2 regions of the Aminobacter sp. NyZ550 genome follow, and region 1 is predicted to be linked to the other one. Evidence: predicted binding sites of a transcription regulator. Region 1 holds the regulator's gene; the other holds the start of a gene.

Region 1 (7,606 bases):
AGTCGCACTTCACCACCGCCGAGACGCGCAAGATCGACCAGCTTGTGCTGAGCGCCGATGCGGCCAAGGCTGCTTCCGATGCGATCAAGGGTGGTGCGACCTTCGACAAGGTTGTCGCCGACCAGGGCAAGACCGCGGCTGACGTGGCCCTCGGCTCGCTGACCAAGGACAGGATCGCCGACAAGGCGGTCGCCGACGCCGCCTTCGCGCTGCAGGCCAACCAGGTCAGCGACGTCGTCCAGGGCGCTTTCGGCCCAGTGCTGGTCCGCGTCAGCGAGATCACGCCGGAAACCGTCAAGACCTTCGACGAGGTCAAGGACCAGATCCGCAAGGAGTTGGCGCTGGCCGAAGCCAACCGCATCCTGCTCGACGTGCACGACTCCTACGAGGACGCCCGCGCCGCAGGTGAGTCGATGAAGGCTGCCGCCGACAAGCTGAAGCTCAAGATGGTGACGATCGATGCCATCGACCGCGCCGGCCAGCAGCCAGACGGCACCATCGTCAACGACCTGCCGGACTCGCGCAACCTGATCCAGGCGGCCTTCACCGCCGAATCCGGTACCGAAAACCCGCCGCTCAATGTCGGCACCAATGGTTTCGTCTTCTACGAGGTCGACGAGATCACGCCTGCCCGCGACCGCACGCTCGACGAGGTCCGCGAGAAGGTCGTCGCCGACTGGACCGCTGCCGAAGCGACGAAGCGTCTCAAGGCAAAAGCCGACGAGTTGGAGAAGCGCCTCAAGGACGGTGCCTCGCTCGACGTGATCGCCGGCGAACTCAAGCTCGAAAAGCAGACCAAGCGCGGCCTCAAGCGCGAGGCCGACGATGCCGATTTTGGCCGCGAGGGTGCCTCCGCGATGTTTGCAATGGGCCAGGGCGGCACTGGCATCGTCCCCGCCCCTGCCGGCGATGCGCAGATTCTGTTCAAGGTCGCCGAAGTGTTCGAGCCTGCCGGTGCGGACAAGAGCGCGGTGCCAGAGGACGCGCAGAAGCAGTTTGCCTCGGGCATGTCGGACGACCTGCTCGACCAGATCGTCGCCCAGCTCCAGGGCGAGTATCAAGCAACGATCAACCAGGCGGCGATCACCCGCGCACTTGCGTTGGGAACGCCATGAGCGCACTCAAGCCGCATATCGCCAAGGTCGCCGCGGGCACCCCTCTCACCTTCGAGGAGGCACGCGAGGCCTTTGACATCATCATGTCGGGCGAAGCCACGCCCGGCCAGATCGGTGGCTTTCTCATGGCGCTGCGGGTGCGCGGCGAGACCGTAAGCGAGATATCGGGCGCCGTTGCCACCATGCGCGACAAGATGCTGCGCGTCGAAGCCCCTGCCGATGCCATCGACATCGTCGGCACCGGCGGTGACGGTTCGCACAGCGTCAACATCTCGACTGCCTCGGCCTTCGTCATCGCGGGCGCAGGTGTGCCTGTCGCCAAGCACGGCAATCGCGGCCTGTCCTCGCTGACCGGCGCCGCCGACGTTCTGACCGCCCTTGGCGTCAACATCGACCTCACGCCCGAGGCGATCGGCCGCTGCATCCATGACGCCGGCGTCGGCTTCATGTTCGCGCCGGCGCATCACCCGGCGATGAAGCATGTCGGCGCGACCCGCGTCGAACTTGGCACCCGCACCATCTTCAACCTGCTCGGCCCGCTCTCCAATCCCGCCGGCGTCAACCGCCAGCTGGTTGGCGTGTTCTCGCCCGAATGGGTGCGTCCGGTGGCCGAGACGCTGAAGGAACTTGGCGCCCAGCACGTCTGGGTGGTCCACGGCGACGGTTATGACGAGATCACCACGACGGGTGAGACCCATGTCGCAGCCCTCAAGGACGGTGTGATCACCACGTTTACGCTGGCGCCCGAACAGGTCGGCTTGAGCAAGCATACGCGCGAAGAGCTGCGCGGCGGCGATTCCGCCTACAATGCCGCTGCCCTGCGCGGGGTTCTCGAAGGTGCCAAGGGTGCCTATCGCGACACGGTGCTGATGAATGCCGGTGCCGGCCTCGTCGTTGCCGGCAAGGCTGCAACGATCGGCGAAGGCGTGCCGCTTGCCGCCGAGGCAATCGACAGCGGCCGCGCCAAGGCAGTGCTCGACCGACTGGTCGCCGTTTCGAACGGATAGAGACATGGCCGATATCCTGCGCCGCATCGAAGCCTACAAGCGCGACGAGATCGCCGCAGCGAAGGCGCTGCTGCCGCTCGCCGAGCTCAAGGCGCGCGCCCGCGACGTCACCAAGCCGCGCGGCTTTCTCGCGGCACTCGAAACCAGCCACAGTGAAAGCCGCTTTGGCCTGATCGCCGAGATCAAGAAGGCGAGCCCGTCCAAAGGCCTGATCCGTCCCGACTTCGATCCGCCGGCGCTCGCCAGGGCCTATGCCGACGGCGGCGCTGCCTGCCTGTCGGTGCTGACGGACACGCCGTCCTTCCAGGGCGCACCGGAATTCCTGACCGCCGCGCGCGATGCCTGCGCCTTGCCGGCATTGCGCAAGGACTTCATGTTCGAGCCCTATCAGGTGCACGAAGCACGTGCCTGGGGCGCGGACGCGATCCTGATCATCATGGCGAGCCTGAGCGACGAAGATGCCAGGCGTATCGAGGATGAGGCGTTCGAAATCGGCATGGACGTGCTCGTCGAGGTCCATGACGAAGAAGAGACAGAACGCGCGCTGAAGCTTCAGTCGCGCCTGCTCGGCATCAACAACCGCAACCTGCGCACATTCGAGGTCAGCCTCGACACGTCGGAGCGCCTGGCGCCGATGGTGCCGGCAGACCGGCTGCTGGTCGGCGAAAGCGGCATCTTCACGCATGCCGATTGCCTGCGTCTGCAGAAATCCGGCATCTCCAGTTTCCTCGTCGGAGAAAGCCTGATGCGGCAGGCCGACGTGACCTCGGCGACGCGTGCGCTGCTCGATGGCGCAGCCCTGGCAAGCGCCTGACATGGCAACCACCCTCACCCATATCGGCGCCACCGGCGAGGCCAACATGGTCGACGTCGGCGACAAGGCCGAGACGACACGCACGGCAATTGCCGAAGGCCATGTCGTCATGCGCCCGGAGACACTGGCGTTGATCCTGTCGGGCAACGCCAAGAAGGGTGACGTGTTCGGCACCGCCCGCATTGCCGGCATCATGGCGGCCAAACGCACCCATGAGCTCGTGCCGCTCTGCCATCCCATTCTTTTGACCAAGGTTTCGGTCGAGATCGAGCCAGATGAGGCGCTGCCCGGCCTGCGCGTCACGGCGCTTGCCCGCGTCACCGGCAAGACCGGCGTCGAGATGGAAGCGCTGACGGCTGCCTCGGTCGCCTGCCTTACCATCTACGACATGGCCAAGGCCGCCGATCGCGGCATGGTGATCTCCGGCATCCGGCTGGTCGAGAAGACCGGCGGCAAGTCGGGCGACTACAAGGCTGCCGAATAGATGGCGCTGCTGCCCGTCGCCGACGCCCTGGCGCGCCTGCTCGACGCTGCCGAACCGCGCGGCACGGAAACTGTCGGCCTTGCCCAGGCATCAGGCCGCGTGCTGTCGGCTCCACTACACGCCCTGCGCACCCAGCCGCCCTTTGACGCCTCCGCCATGGATGGCTACGCCGTCCAGGCCGCCGACATCGCTTCACTGCCGGCGCAGCTCAAGGTTATCGGCCAGGCACCCGCCGGCAAGCAGTTCACGGGCACCGTCGGACCAGGCGAGTGCGTCCGCATCTTCACCGGCGCACCGGTGCCACAAGGCACTGATACCGTCGTCATTCAGGAGAACGTTCGCGATCTCGGCAATGGCAAGATCGCGGTGCTCGAGCCAACGCTTGCTGGCCGCAACATCCGCGCCAGGGGCCTCGACTTCAAGCAGGGCGACCTCATCCTTGATGCAGGACGTGTGCTCGACCCGGCAGCGCTCTCGCTGATCGCAGCTGCCAATCATCCCAGCGTCGAAGTGCTGCGGGCGCCTCTGGTCGCCATCATCGCCACCGGCGACGAGCTATTGCCGCCGGGCAGCAATCCCGGGCCCGACCAGATCATCGCCTCCAACGCCTATGGCGTCGCGGCGATCGTTCAGTCGGTTGGCGCGCGCGTACTCGATCTCGGCATCGCCGCCGACCGCACCGAGGCAATCTCCGCACTGGTCGCCAAGGCGCTCGCCGCCGACGCCGATGTGATCGTCACGCTGGGCGGCGCTTCGGTCGGCGACCACGACCTCGTTCACCGTGTCCTGACCGATCTCGGCATGGATCTCAACTTCTGGAAGATCGCGATGCGCCCGGGCAAGCCGCTGATGTTCGGCCGGCTCGGCAACAGCCGCTGCGTCGGCCTGCCGGGCAATCCGGTCGCCAGCCTGATCTGCTCGCAGATTTTCCTGAAACCTCTGCTGGCGAAGCTTGGCGGCCGCCCTTATTCACCCGACATGCGCAACGGTATTCTCGACACGGCAATGGCGGCCAACGACCTGCGCCAGGACTTTGTCCGCGCGATTGCGCGCGAGACCGCTGAGGGTCTCGTCGTCACACCCTACCTGATCCAGGACTCTTCGATGCTGCGCACGCTGGCCGACGCCAACTGCGCCATCGTGCGGGTGCCCTTCGCGCCTGCAGTCGAAGCCGGCAGCGCCTGCCAGGTGATGATGTTGCGCTGAGCAGCACCTTCCACCCTTCACGAAATATCAACAGTTGCGGAACACAACTGGAACAGATAGTGTTTGTTCTGGGTTTGTTTTTCTTCTGATTCCTCGGGGGTGGCGATGCTGACGCGCAAACAACACGAGCTTTTGCTATTCATCCACGAGCGGCTGAAGGAAGCGGGTATTCCGCCATCCTTCGACGAGATGAAGGAAGCACTCGACCTCGCCTCCAAGTCCGGCATCCATCGCCTGATCACGGCGCTCGAAGAACGCGGCTTCATCAGGCGTCTGCCCAACCGGGCGCGCGCGCTTGAAGTGCTGCGCCTGCCCGATTCGATCGCGCCTGGCCTCAACGCGGCGAAGAAGTTCTCGCCCAGCGTCATCGAGGGTAGCCTCGGCCGCAAACCCGAGCCGTCACGCAGCATGTCGGCCGGCAATGACGACGATGTTGCTTCGGCGGTTGCCATTCCCGTCATGGGACGCATCGCTGCCGGTGTGCCGATCGACGCCATCCAGCACAAGACGCATTCGATTTCGGTGCCGCCAGACATGATCATGGGCGGCGAGCATTACGCGCTCGAGGTCAAGGGCGACTCGATGATCGAGGCCGGCATCTTCGACGGCGACACTGTGGTCATCCGCAGCTCGACCACGGCCAATCCCGGTGAGATCATCGTCGCCCTCGTCGACGACGAAGAAGCGACGCTCAAGCGTTTCCGCCGCAAGGGTGCCTCGATCGCTCTTGAGGCCGCCAATCCGGCCTATGAAACCCGCATCTTCGGACCGGACAGGGTCAAGGTGCAGGGCAAGCTTGTCGGCCTGATCCGCCGCTATTGATTGCCGGGGCTGCGTTTCCGCCACCTCGGCCTGTCCATCCTGCTGCAATCTGTAAGCCGGACTGATCTGCCCTGTTGCTATCGTGCCGTATCTGACGGCTCTGCGACGGCGGGTACAGATTTCGGACTCACCGTGTGGTCGCAGTCGGCGCTTTCGGGTGCGCCTTGGTTGCCCCGGCTGATGCCTTTGGGGGCATCTCCACTCGCTTGTAGGGCGGAAGGCCCCTCGCCTCGCGCGAAAATTGGCGCTGCGCATGCCACGGGCGGTACGGTTCCGCCACGGCGTGGCGTATCTCGACCGCCCGATCTACGCCAGCCGCCGCGGCTGTGATGAATATCGACGCACTGCCAAGGCGCGCCAGCTCGCGTTTGGTGAGCACGGCCACGCCGGGGCAGACGTCGCTTGCCGTGGCATCGTCGACGACGATGAGATTCGCGTTGTCGCAGGCTCGTGCAGCGGCGCTCGCATTCGCCGCATGGACGATCCGTGCCCCCTCCGGTTGTTGAACCGTGCACAGCCCGCTGTCACAGACGAAGGCGTCCGCGCCGGCGGCGTTTAGCTCTCCAGATACTGGTTTGCCGGGTATCGTACCGGCGACATCTGCCTCGGCTGTTGGCTGTGAGCCGGTCTCGCTGGGCAAACGGACAGTCCCGTTCGTTGCATTCGCGGCCGAACGGGCCGGGGTGACGAGTGTTTCCGACGCCAGCGCGCGCTGCCAGTTGTCGACGGTGAACTGGTTCGGCCGGACGCGATTGACGGCCAGCTTGCCATCGTCGACCGGGACGCCGACGAGGCGGCCATCTTCCGAAACGAGAACCGTGGGCGTTTCCGTTTCCACGACCGTCAGCAGCCCAAGGGCCGCGAATGGCAGTGCGGCGGCGCGCAGCCAGGTCGTTGCCGTCGACGCGATGACGAGTGCTGCAGTGAGCAACAGTACCGCATGTGACGAGACAAGGCCGACCGCATCGACCGGCGAGCGCTCGGAGAACCAGGTGGCGATGCCAATCATTGCCTTCAGGCCGAAGCCCATCGTGTCGAGGAAGGGGCCGTCGAGTCCAAGCGGCATGAAAATGCCAGCCATGACGGCAAAGGGCATGACCAGGACAGACACAAACGGGCTGACTGCCAGATTGGCGAACAGGCTGAGGGGCGAGACACGTTGGAAATGCCATGCACCAAAAACGCTGGTCGCGAGCCCGGCAATCACCGACGTCGCGGCGAGGCCTATCGCAACTGTCGCAAGCCAGCGCCAGATTTTGGACGGCAGCGATCTCTGACCGACCGGCAGCGCCTGCTCCTCCCGCCGGTCCGACCACCAGGCATATGCGCCAACGAGGGCTGCCGTTGCGGCGAACGACATCTGGAAGCTCGGCCCGACGACTTCGTGGGGCGAGATCATGATCACGACAACGGCCGAGATCGCCAGGTTGCGCATGGTGAGTGCTGCGCGGTCGAACAGCACGGCCGTCAGCATCACCGCCAGCATGATGAAGCTGCGTTGCGCCGCGACCTCGGCGCCTGAAATGAACAGATAGCCGCCGGTGGCGAGCAGTGCTGCGCCTGCCGCGTACTTCTTGACCGGCCGGTGCGAGGTGAAGCCTGGAAAGGCGGCGAAGCATAGCCGCATCAAAAGCATGACCGTGCCTGCGACCATCGCCATGTGCAGACCCGAGATCGAGATGATGTGGTAGAGCCCGGTACGCCGCAGCGCCTCATTGACATCCTCGGGAATGCCGCCGCTCACGCCGACGACCAGGGCAGCCGCGATTTCGCCCTCTGGACCGCCAATGCGGTCGCGAATGCGCTGGGCAATCTTCTGGCGCACATTCTCGATCGACGCGAATGCACGATCACTGGCCGACAGCGGCTGGGTGGTTGCAGCAAACTCTGGGCCTTTCATGAAAAAGCCGCTGGCGCCGATGCCGTCGAAATAGCTTTCGAAGGAAAAATCATAGCTGCCCGGCCGCACAGGCCCGGACGGCGGCATCAGCCTGGCATAACCCGTCACCTCGGACCCCGCCATGACGCCCTCAGGAAGCTTGCGGGCAACGAGCCGCACCCGATCGGGCGTATAACGCAAAACCGGGCGCGCGGTCGCCAGAACGTCAAGCGTCAGCCGCACCCTGCCCTTGTCCAGATTGTCGATTTCGACGACGCG
Region 2 (7,606 bases), 620 kb from region 1:
TAGCGAACGCCCCAGTTCGTGATGGCAAAATCCACGATCATCCATCCCATGGTCAGCAGTATCGCGGCGGCCAAAGCTGTATCGACATAGTCGCCATATTTGCCGGGCAGGATTTCATCGAGAAAAACGGCAACGAAAAAGCCGAGTATCGCCCCGACCGCGCCCAGGGCGGCAGCTCCACCCTGGCCCCACAGGACATATCCGGCCACGGTCAGGAATGAAAAAATCAATATTCCAACGGCACCGGCAGCGTGGTTCATTGTCTTTCGACCCGCGATCTCCCGTATAATACGGCACGAAATCTCACTTGCCGCAAGTTGTCGACAGTGTTGCGCGTGGTTTAGCTTTGCCAGATGCCATCTCGTTACAGAATCGCCTTGAGCCTTGGTTTTTGCTTTTGCCGTGCTCGCCTCGAGCGCGGCCGCTGCCGCCGGTGCGTGCCCGGCGGTCAGCCAGGCGGCCGAACGCGGCAAGCTGCAACAACTGCTTTCATCGAACGGCGTGCCCAAAGCCGAACGGGCCTTCCTGCTGGCTGGTGCAGAGCAGCGGCTCAAGGAGATGCAGCCCAGCGCGCTCAACGCCGATGGCGCACAATGCGGCATCAAAGTCGTGCGCGCCCATGTGCTCGGCTGCATGAACGCCGCGCTTGCCCAGGCATTCAGGACGACGCCGGCGGACAAACCCTCGGTCAACGCGCTGTGGGGCCGGGCCGGGCTGTCGGCCCGCGGTGCGCTGTTCGTCGGCATTTTTCACGCCTGCCGTGGGGCTGCGGCGGAGACGTTTCTGTCGCGGTGACCTGATCCGTCGAGGCGCCCGGATTTGCCCAGCTGCCTTGATCTGCCCACTGCCATGCGCACAGGGCGAGCAACAACCAGGATTTCCGCATGAGCCTCTTTGTCATCACCGGCGCGATGGCTGCCGGCAAGACCACCGTCGCCAAGGCGCTGGCGCAACGTTTCCCCCGCTCGGCCGTCGTCGGCGGCGATGTCTTCCGTCGCATGATCGTCAACGGCGCAGCCGTCATGGGGCCGACGCTCGACGCCGAAGCGCGCGCGCAACTGACGCTGCGCCAAATGATCGCCACCGATGCCGTGCGTCGTTACCACGACGCCGGCTTCACCGTTGTCTATCAGGACATTCTCATCGGGCAGGATCTTGTCGCCGCCGTCGAGCGCCTGGCCGACCTTACTCCGCGCGTCGTGGTGCTGGCGCCGTCGGCCGAGGTGCTGGCGCAGCGCGACAGGGACCGGGCAAAAACCGGCTATTCCGACCATTTTCCGCCCGCAATCCTCGCCGAGGCACTTGCCCGCGAGACGCCGCACCTCGGCCGGTGGATCGATTCATCCGCCATGGATGTCGAACAGGTGGTCGACGCCATGCTCGACGACTGACGTCTCAGCGTTGTTTGGCGAGGGTGGTGCAAGGCATCGCTTGAACTCTCAATTCGCGACCGCCCCTGCTGCTGGAGTCGTCGGTGCGAATGGGCTGGCAGGAGAAGACTGGCGAAGTGAGGCGCCGGCTCGGGCTATGATTCCGCAGGCGCCCACGCGCCGCCTGCGCCATGGTAGGTTTCGCATTGGAGCTCAAAGCCCCGGGCGCAACTTTTGCAGCGGAAGCCGTAGCTGATGACGTCTTGCCACGGGCCATCAGGATCAAGGTCCAGGAAGGGGTGGCCAGGATGCGCATCGGCGAACAATGCACCTGAAAGGACGGCTTCGCGGACCGTCTTGATGACTTTGGACAGCTCGCCGGGCGACCGGATAAGCCGTTGAAGATCATATGGCGCACATTCTGAACAGTTCATCGGTTTCGCACCTGTTTGCCGGTAGGCGGCCTATAACTTGCCGACACTGGAAATCTCGATCTGGCTCGCTTTGAAGGCGAGGGCGCTTGTCCTGTCGCCTGTGAGGCGGCCGATCTTGCGGAACTGATGAAGCTGCTGGCCCACGGCGGCTTCAAGGGCAGCTGGAGACCTGCACGGTGTGGAACGGATGCCAGTCCTTCGTCCGGTAGTTGGCCTGCATGATGCCGCCCATCCTGATGAAGTCGGAGGTGCCGCTCATGTCGCAGAGGAATTTTGACAAGTTCGTATCGATGTCGTCGGTGATGGCAGCCCAGCTCGTACCCTTGGCGGCAAGCATCTGATCCATCTCCGCCTTCGTCTGGTTCCAGACGATGTTGAAGACGGACCTTCGCCCGTTGGCGACGACCATGTCGAGTGTCTGAAACTCGTCCATGCGCTTCGGCAATGACGCGGCAAATTCCCTTGCCGCCAGCTCGGCGAAAATGCACGCGTCCATCTCGCCCGTGGGAGAGCCGCAGTCCTGGGAATGGGCAGGGGCCGCAAGGGCGAGAACGAAAGCTGCGATGAGAGCGCGCAGTCCAGTCCGGGCAATCGACACGTTTGTCCTCGTTTTCTTGGTCACGACCAGCCTCGGCATCGTGACAGCTGCCAGGCAGAGAGCAGACATTGCAACGGGTCGAAACGCGGCGGTCGCGTTGCCCGCCGGCGATCGGGCCCGCGGCTAACGAAGCCCAAATGACACACGCTTCGACACGTCATCGACCTGCAGCCTGAAGTCGATGGTATAAAAGGTCGATCGAGCGGCAACGCCATCCCTGAGCGTCAGGAAGCTGTCGCGACTGAATGAACACCCCGTTGTTTGCAGAAGCTGCGACGTCGCAGCGACCTGATCGACGGTCTTTTCGTCCAGGCGAACAAGCGCGGGGTAGATGGCAATGCACTTTTCGCCGCGGTTTTCGACCGGCAGCCATCGTGCATCGAAGAAATATGTTGCCCGCAGGCGTGTGTCGGTTCGCAGCCACCCATGTTCATCTCCCCACCGGGCACGCAAAGCGCGGTCCCAATCGTTCCGCGCGATCAGCTCCGACTTTGCTGCCTCGACGGTATGGACGATCGAATAGACGCGGGCGCCCGATAGCGGCGAGGTCAGGGCGAAATCATACTGGAAGGACCGACCCGCCACCTTGTCGGCGCCAGCAATCACCACTTTATGCAGATAGCTGGACCGGGCTTCCGGGGAAAGCTCGATGTCCTTGCGGTTGTTGAGGGCGCGGGTCCGGTCTTCGCGCTGCCAGTCGGAAAAGCGCGCAGCGATCACCTCTTCCAACTCCTCCAGGGACATGCCAGGGCGGAACACGGAACTGGGCAGCAACTGTTCGAGCGCCTGTTGGGCCGTGGCCGGCGGCGTTTCGGCCGCCGAGGCTGCGGCAGGCGCAACAAGGAGGGTCGACAGAACAAGTGCGAATGTCGACAAGACACTTCTGAACACAACATCTCCCATCCGTCCTGAGCGCAAGTCGAGGCAAAGTAGAGGGCGCCGCAGCGGTTGGGAAGACGGTGTCATACCGAGGTAACAGGTGTCGGGCATCGATGTCGCAGTTCGACTACAACGTCGCCGAAGAACACCCTCGACCCCGCTACGTCCACATCGAGCGCATCTTGCCCTTGATGTCGACCGAGGTGCGCGGCCGCGTCGCCTTGTCTTTCTGGAACGACTGGCTGGTCCAGGCGGTCGCCTCGAAATGGGTAAGCAGATGCTGCGCAATGAAGCGGCTGCGCGAGGCGTAGACATGCCTGTCGCCGCGCGCCGCCTGGCCGGAGGTGAAGAAACGTTGCGGCGTGATCAGGTGCAGCGAATCCTTGGCCCGGGTCATGGCGACATAAAGCAGCCGGCGTTCTTCCTCGAGCTCCTTGCGTTCGCCGGCGCTGAGGTCGATCGGCATGCAGCCGTCGACCGCGTTCAGGACGAACACCTTGGTCCACTCCTGGCCCTTGGCCGAATGGATCGTCGACAGGATGAGATAATCCTCGTCGAGATGCGGCGGCCCGGCCTCGTCGCTGGTCGCCGAGGGCGGGTCCAGCGTCAGCTCGGTGAGGAAACGCTCGCGGCTGGCATAACCCGAGGCGATCTGTTCGAGCTGGAGCAGGTCGGCCCGCCTGGTCGTCGCATCCTCGTGTTTGCGCTCGAGATGCGGCTCATACCAGAGCCGCGCCCGCTCCATCTCGGCCGGCCAGCCGGGGCCGCGCCGGAGTTGTGAAAAGAGCTCGACAAAACCGGGCCAGTCGGCGGCTGCCCGGGCCGGCGGGGAAAAGCGCGCCAGCCCCATTTCGAGGTCGAGCGACTGCTCCATGCTGTCGATGGCGTTCGACGCCGCGGACGGGCCGATGCCGGGCATCAACTGCATCACCCGGAAGCCGGCAATGCGGTCGCGCGGGTTCTGGGCAAAGCGCAGGACAGCCAGCACGTCCTTGACATGGGCGGCGTCCAGAAACTTCAGCCCGCCGAACTTGACGAAGGGGATGTTGCGCCTGGTGAGCTCGACCTCGAGCGGCCCCGAATGATGCGCTGCCCGAAACAAAACCGCCTGTTCCTTCAGCAGCGTGCCGGCCTCGCGCTCCTTCAACACCTCGTCGCAGACATAACCGGCCTGTTCGGCTTCGTCTGCAACCGTCACGATGCGCGGTTTTTCCAGCGAGCGGCGTTCGGTCCACAGGTTCTTGGTGAAACGCTCCTCGGCCTCGCCGATGACGGCATTGGCAGCGTTCAAGATGGCGTCGGTCGAGCGATAGTTCTGGTCGAGGGTGACGACCTCGGCGGGTTCGGCGAACAAGGTGGGGAAGTCGAGGATGTTGCGCACTTCGGCGGCGCGGAACGAATAGATCGACTGGGCGTCGTCGCCGACGACGGTCAGGCCGCGTCCGTCGGGCTTGATCGCCGTCAGGATTGCCGCCTGCAGCCGGTTGGTGTCCTGGTATTCGTCGACCAGGATATGGTCGAAGCGCTGGCCAAGATGGGCGGCGATGTCAGGCTCGGCCGCCATCTGCGACCAGTAGAGCAGGAGGTCGTCGTAATCGAGGATGTTCTGCGCCTGCTTGGCCTCGACGTAAGCGCCGAACAGGAGCTTCAACTCGTCGCTCCAGCCGACGCACCAGGGAAAGGCCTGGCCGAGCACGGCCTCGATCGGCTCCTGCGAATTGACGACACGGGAATAGATGGCAAGGCAGGTCGCCTTGGTTGGAAACCGTTTCTCGGTTTCGGAAAAACCGAGCTGGTGGCGCACCAGGTTCATCAGGTCGGCCGAATCTTCCCGGTCATGGATGGTGAAGGCCGGTTCGAGCCCGATGTCGAGCGCATAGTCGCGCAGCAGTCGCGCGCCGACGGAATGGAAGGTGCCGGCCCAGCTCAGCCCTTCCATCAGGCTCGCCGCGCGCTCCTGCAGCACGTCGGCGGCGATGCGCTCGACGCGCCTGCTCATCTCGGCCGCGGCACGGCGCGAAAATGTCATCAGCAGGATGCGCCGGGGGTCGGCGCCGCGAACGATGAGATGGGCAACCCGGTGGGCGAGCGTGTTGGTCTTGCCCGAGCCGGCGCCGGCAATGATCAGCAAGGGGCCTGACACCGCGCCGTCGCCATGCAGGACGGCGGCGCGCTGGCCCGGGTTGAGGCGGGCGAGATAACCTGGCTCTGCTGCCGAATCACGGATGGCGATGTTCATGCCGGCATGAAGCATCGTTTCCGTTTCGTTCGCAACGGCCTGCACCGGGGCGAAGCCTGCGGCGCGCGCCATTGCCCTTGCGTTAGCATTTTGTGAATTGACGCCCGGAGGTATTTGTTCCTATTTTGTTCCCATGCCGATGTTATCCGAATTTCCCTCCGACAAGATCATCGTCTCCTGCGACAAATGCGGGATGCGCAAGCAGTTCGACCGCGACGCGATGGTGCGGGCAGGCGGCGACCGCACGCTGGCGCTTCTGCTGGACGCGATTGTCGCGCGCATCGGCTGCACGCGGACCAACACGTTCAACATTTATGACCGCTGCGGCGCCAAATATGAGGAACTGGTGCGGCTGCTGGGGATGTCGACGTCGCATCGCGCGCCGGACCGATGAGCGTCGTGGATGAGCTGCCGTATCGCCTCGGCGATCAGGGGCGCGCGCCAGGCGATGGTGAGGGCGCCGGCCTGGTCGCATCGCGGCCGCGTCGCAGTCCGGTCAGACAGGAGCAAACATGTCGCGCAGGCACCACAGAAACGACAGACTGACCGAGAGCGAGATCGAGGCGATCGTCCTGGCGGCGATCCCTTTGCGTATGGCGATCCAGAAGTGCTTCATCAGCCTGAAGCCCTTCAACGAGACCTATTCGCTGCTGCATCACCACGTCGCCGGTCTGGACGCCGTTCTGGAGAGAATTACCGGCCGAAGCCTCGATTACCGCAGTCGGGATCTCGGCCTGGTGCCGCGTCGCGATGGCTAGGCACATAGCTCGCCGGCATCGCTCTCACCGGCCTCGAGCAACGCGCCCGCATTCGGCCGGCCCGCTGCCATGGATGACAGGGGGAAAGGCTGGCGCAAGCGGTCTCGGTGCCTAGGCGGAGGATCGCGCGATGCTTGCACAATCTTTCGAAAAGCCATCCGTGTCTGGGTCGGACTTGGCTTCCCGCGCCAACTCAACACCGTCGTCGATGCCTTTCAGTTTGCGATGGAGTGGTGCGGAAACAGCCCCGAGCAGCGAGCGGCAATCAGGGCGTGCAAAGCTGCACTTGCTGGAGACGTCGACGCTGAGACAGCCAGGGGTGTCTTCGCCGCCTTTGTGCGCAAGAAAGACATCCTGGTCGAGGACGGCGAGATGCCGCCGGAAACTGCGGGGTTCCGATCGGCCCACGCCTGATTGATCGGAGAGGGCGGCAGCCGGCCGGCGCCCTCTCCGGTCTATGCGGACGCGACGAATGACGAAGCCACCTATGATGAAATCGCCCGAAAATCACCCGACTGCCCTGGCTTACGATGCCGAATGCCAAGGCGCCTTGGCAGAACATGTCGACAAGCTTCTGAACCATGCCGAGGCCGCCGGCTGGGAGCGCACGAAAGCGGCGGCCGCCATGATGTATCTCAGTGCCAAACGTCTGAAGGCCAGGGCCGATGGGGCTTGATCTCGTCCGCCCGCCATCGTGACAAATGAGAGGCCGGCGATGGCCTGGCGCCGGGATGGGCGAGCGCTCAGGAGGCCACCTGCAGCCAGCAGCAATGAAACAGCTGCGGTAGCTTCCGGATCACCGGAGCGGCAGACGCGATTTGGCCACGCCTCGGTGCAACCGGTTTCGGCGCGCCTTCACGGCAAGCGCCAGACTTGCTCTGGGCGATGACGGAATGGCCAGGCAAGAGCGCTTGAATTTCTCTTCCTGCGGGATCCCAAGGAATCCTGGGAGAGGGGAATAGTCATGGACATATCTGACGAAAGTCTTGAGGTCGTCGAAACCTCAGGCGTGATGCTTCCTGTGGCAGCCAAGGCGCCGTAAAGACCAGGCTTGGTTTCCATTGTCCCGGGTCCGGGAATGTCGACTGAGCTTGCCAACTGGTCGCGCTCAAAGGCGCCGTTGTCCGGCGGGAGGAGGTGGCAATTCTTCGCCGCATCGACAAGCGCATTTTGTCAGCCCTTGCCCAGCGACAAGCCGAAGTGGCTGAGCGGAGCGCAGTCTAAAAGCCGTTCATCGAAGCCAAGATGTCCTGCGTCGGCAAAAGCAGCTTGAGCGGGCTGATTTTCGTCGGTTTGAAGCCAACCGAAAGGTAGAATCTGGCAGCCTG

Evidence for each region. The regulator LexA, encoded in region 1, represses DNA repair genes until DNA is damaged. The targets are predictions, from matches to a motif close to TGTTCNNNNTGTGTTCNG.
Region 2: the regulator LexA is predicted to act here: its motif matches at 5,636-5,653, upstream of N7E70_RS21850 (ATP-dependent helicase).

Annotation. Positions count from the first base shown of each region.
Region 1 covers NZ_CP114190.1:3,780,127-3,787,732, forward strand. Annotated here, with positions in the region: gene N7E70_RS18780 (SurA N-terminal domain-containing protein) at 1-1,115, shown strand, start outside; gene trpD (anthranilate phosphoribosyltransferase) at 1,112-2,122, shown strand; gene trpC (indole-3-glycerol phosphate synthase TrpC) at 2,127-2,936, shown strand; gene moaC (cyclic pyranopterin monophosphate synthase MoaC) at 2,938-3,420, shown strand; gene N7E70_RS18800 (molybdopterin molybdotransferase MoeA) at 3,421-4,626, shown strand; gene lexA (transcriptional repressor LexA) at 4,732-5,448, shown strand; gene N7E70_RS18810 (ComEC/Rec2 family competence protein) at 5,576-7,606, opposite strand, start outside.
Region 2 covers NZ_CP114190.1:4,400,093-4,407,698, reverse strand. Annotated here, with positions in the region: gene N7E70_RS21875 (hypothetical protein) at 1-260, opposite strand, end outside; gene N7E70_RS21870 (hypothetical protein) at 403-795, shown strand; gene N7E70_RS21865 (AAA family ATPase) at 885-1,391, shown strand; gene N7E70_RS21860 (hypothetical protein) at 1,956-2,426, opposite strand; gene N7E70_RS21855 (hypothetical protein) at 2,526-3,278, opposite strand; gene N7E70_RS21850 (ATP-dependent helicase) at 3,442-5,520, opposite strand; gene N7E70_RS21845 (hypothetical protein) at 5,714-5,914, shown strand; gene N7E70_RS21840 (hypothetical protein) at 6,033-6,278, shown strand; gene N7E70_RS30865 (DUF982 domain-containing protein) at 6,348-6,692, shown strand; gene N7E70_RS21830 (hypothetical protein) at 6,751-6,954, shown strand; gene N7E70_RS21825 (GNAT family N-acetyltransferase) at 7,499-7,606, opposite strand, start outside.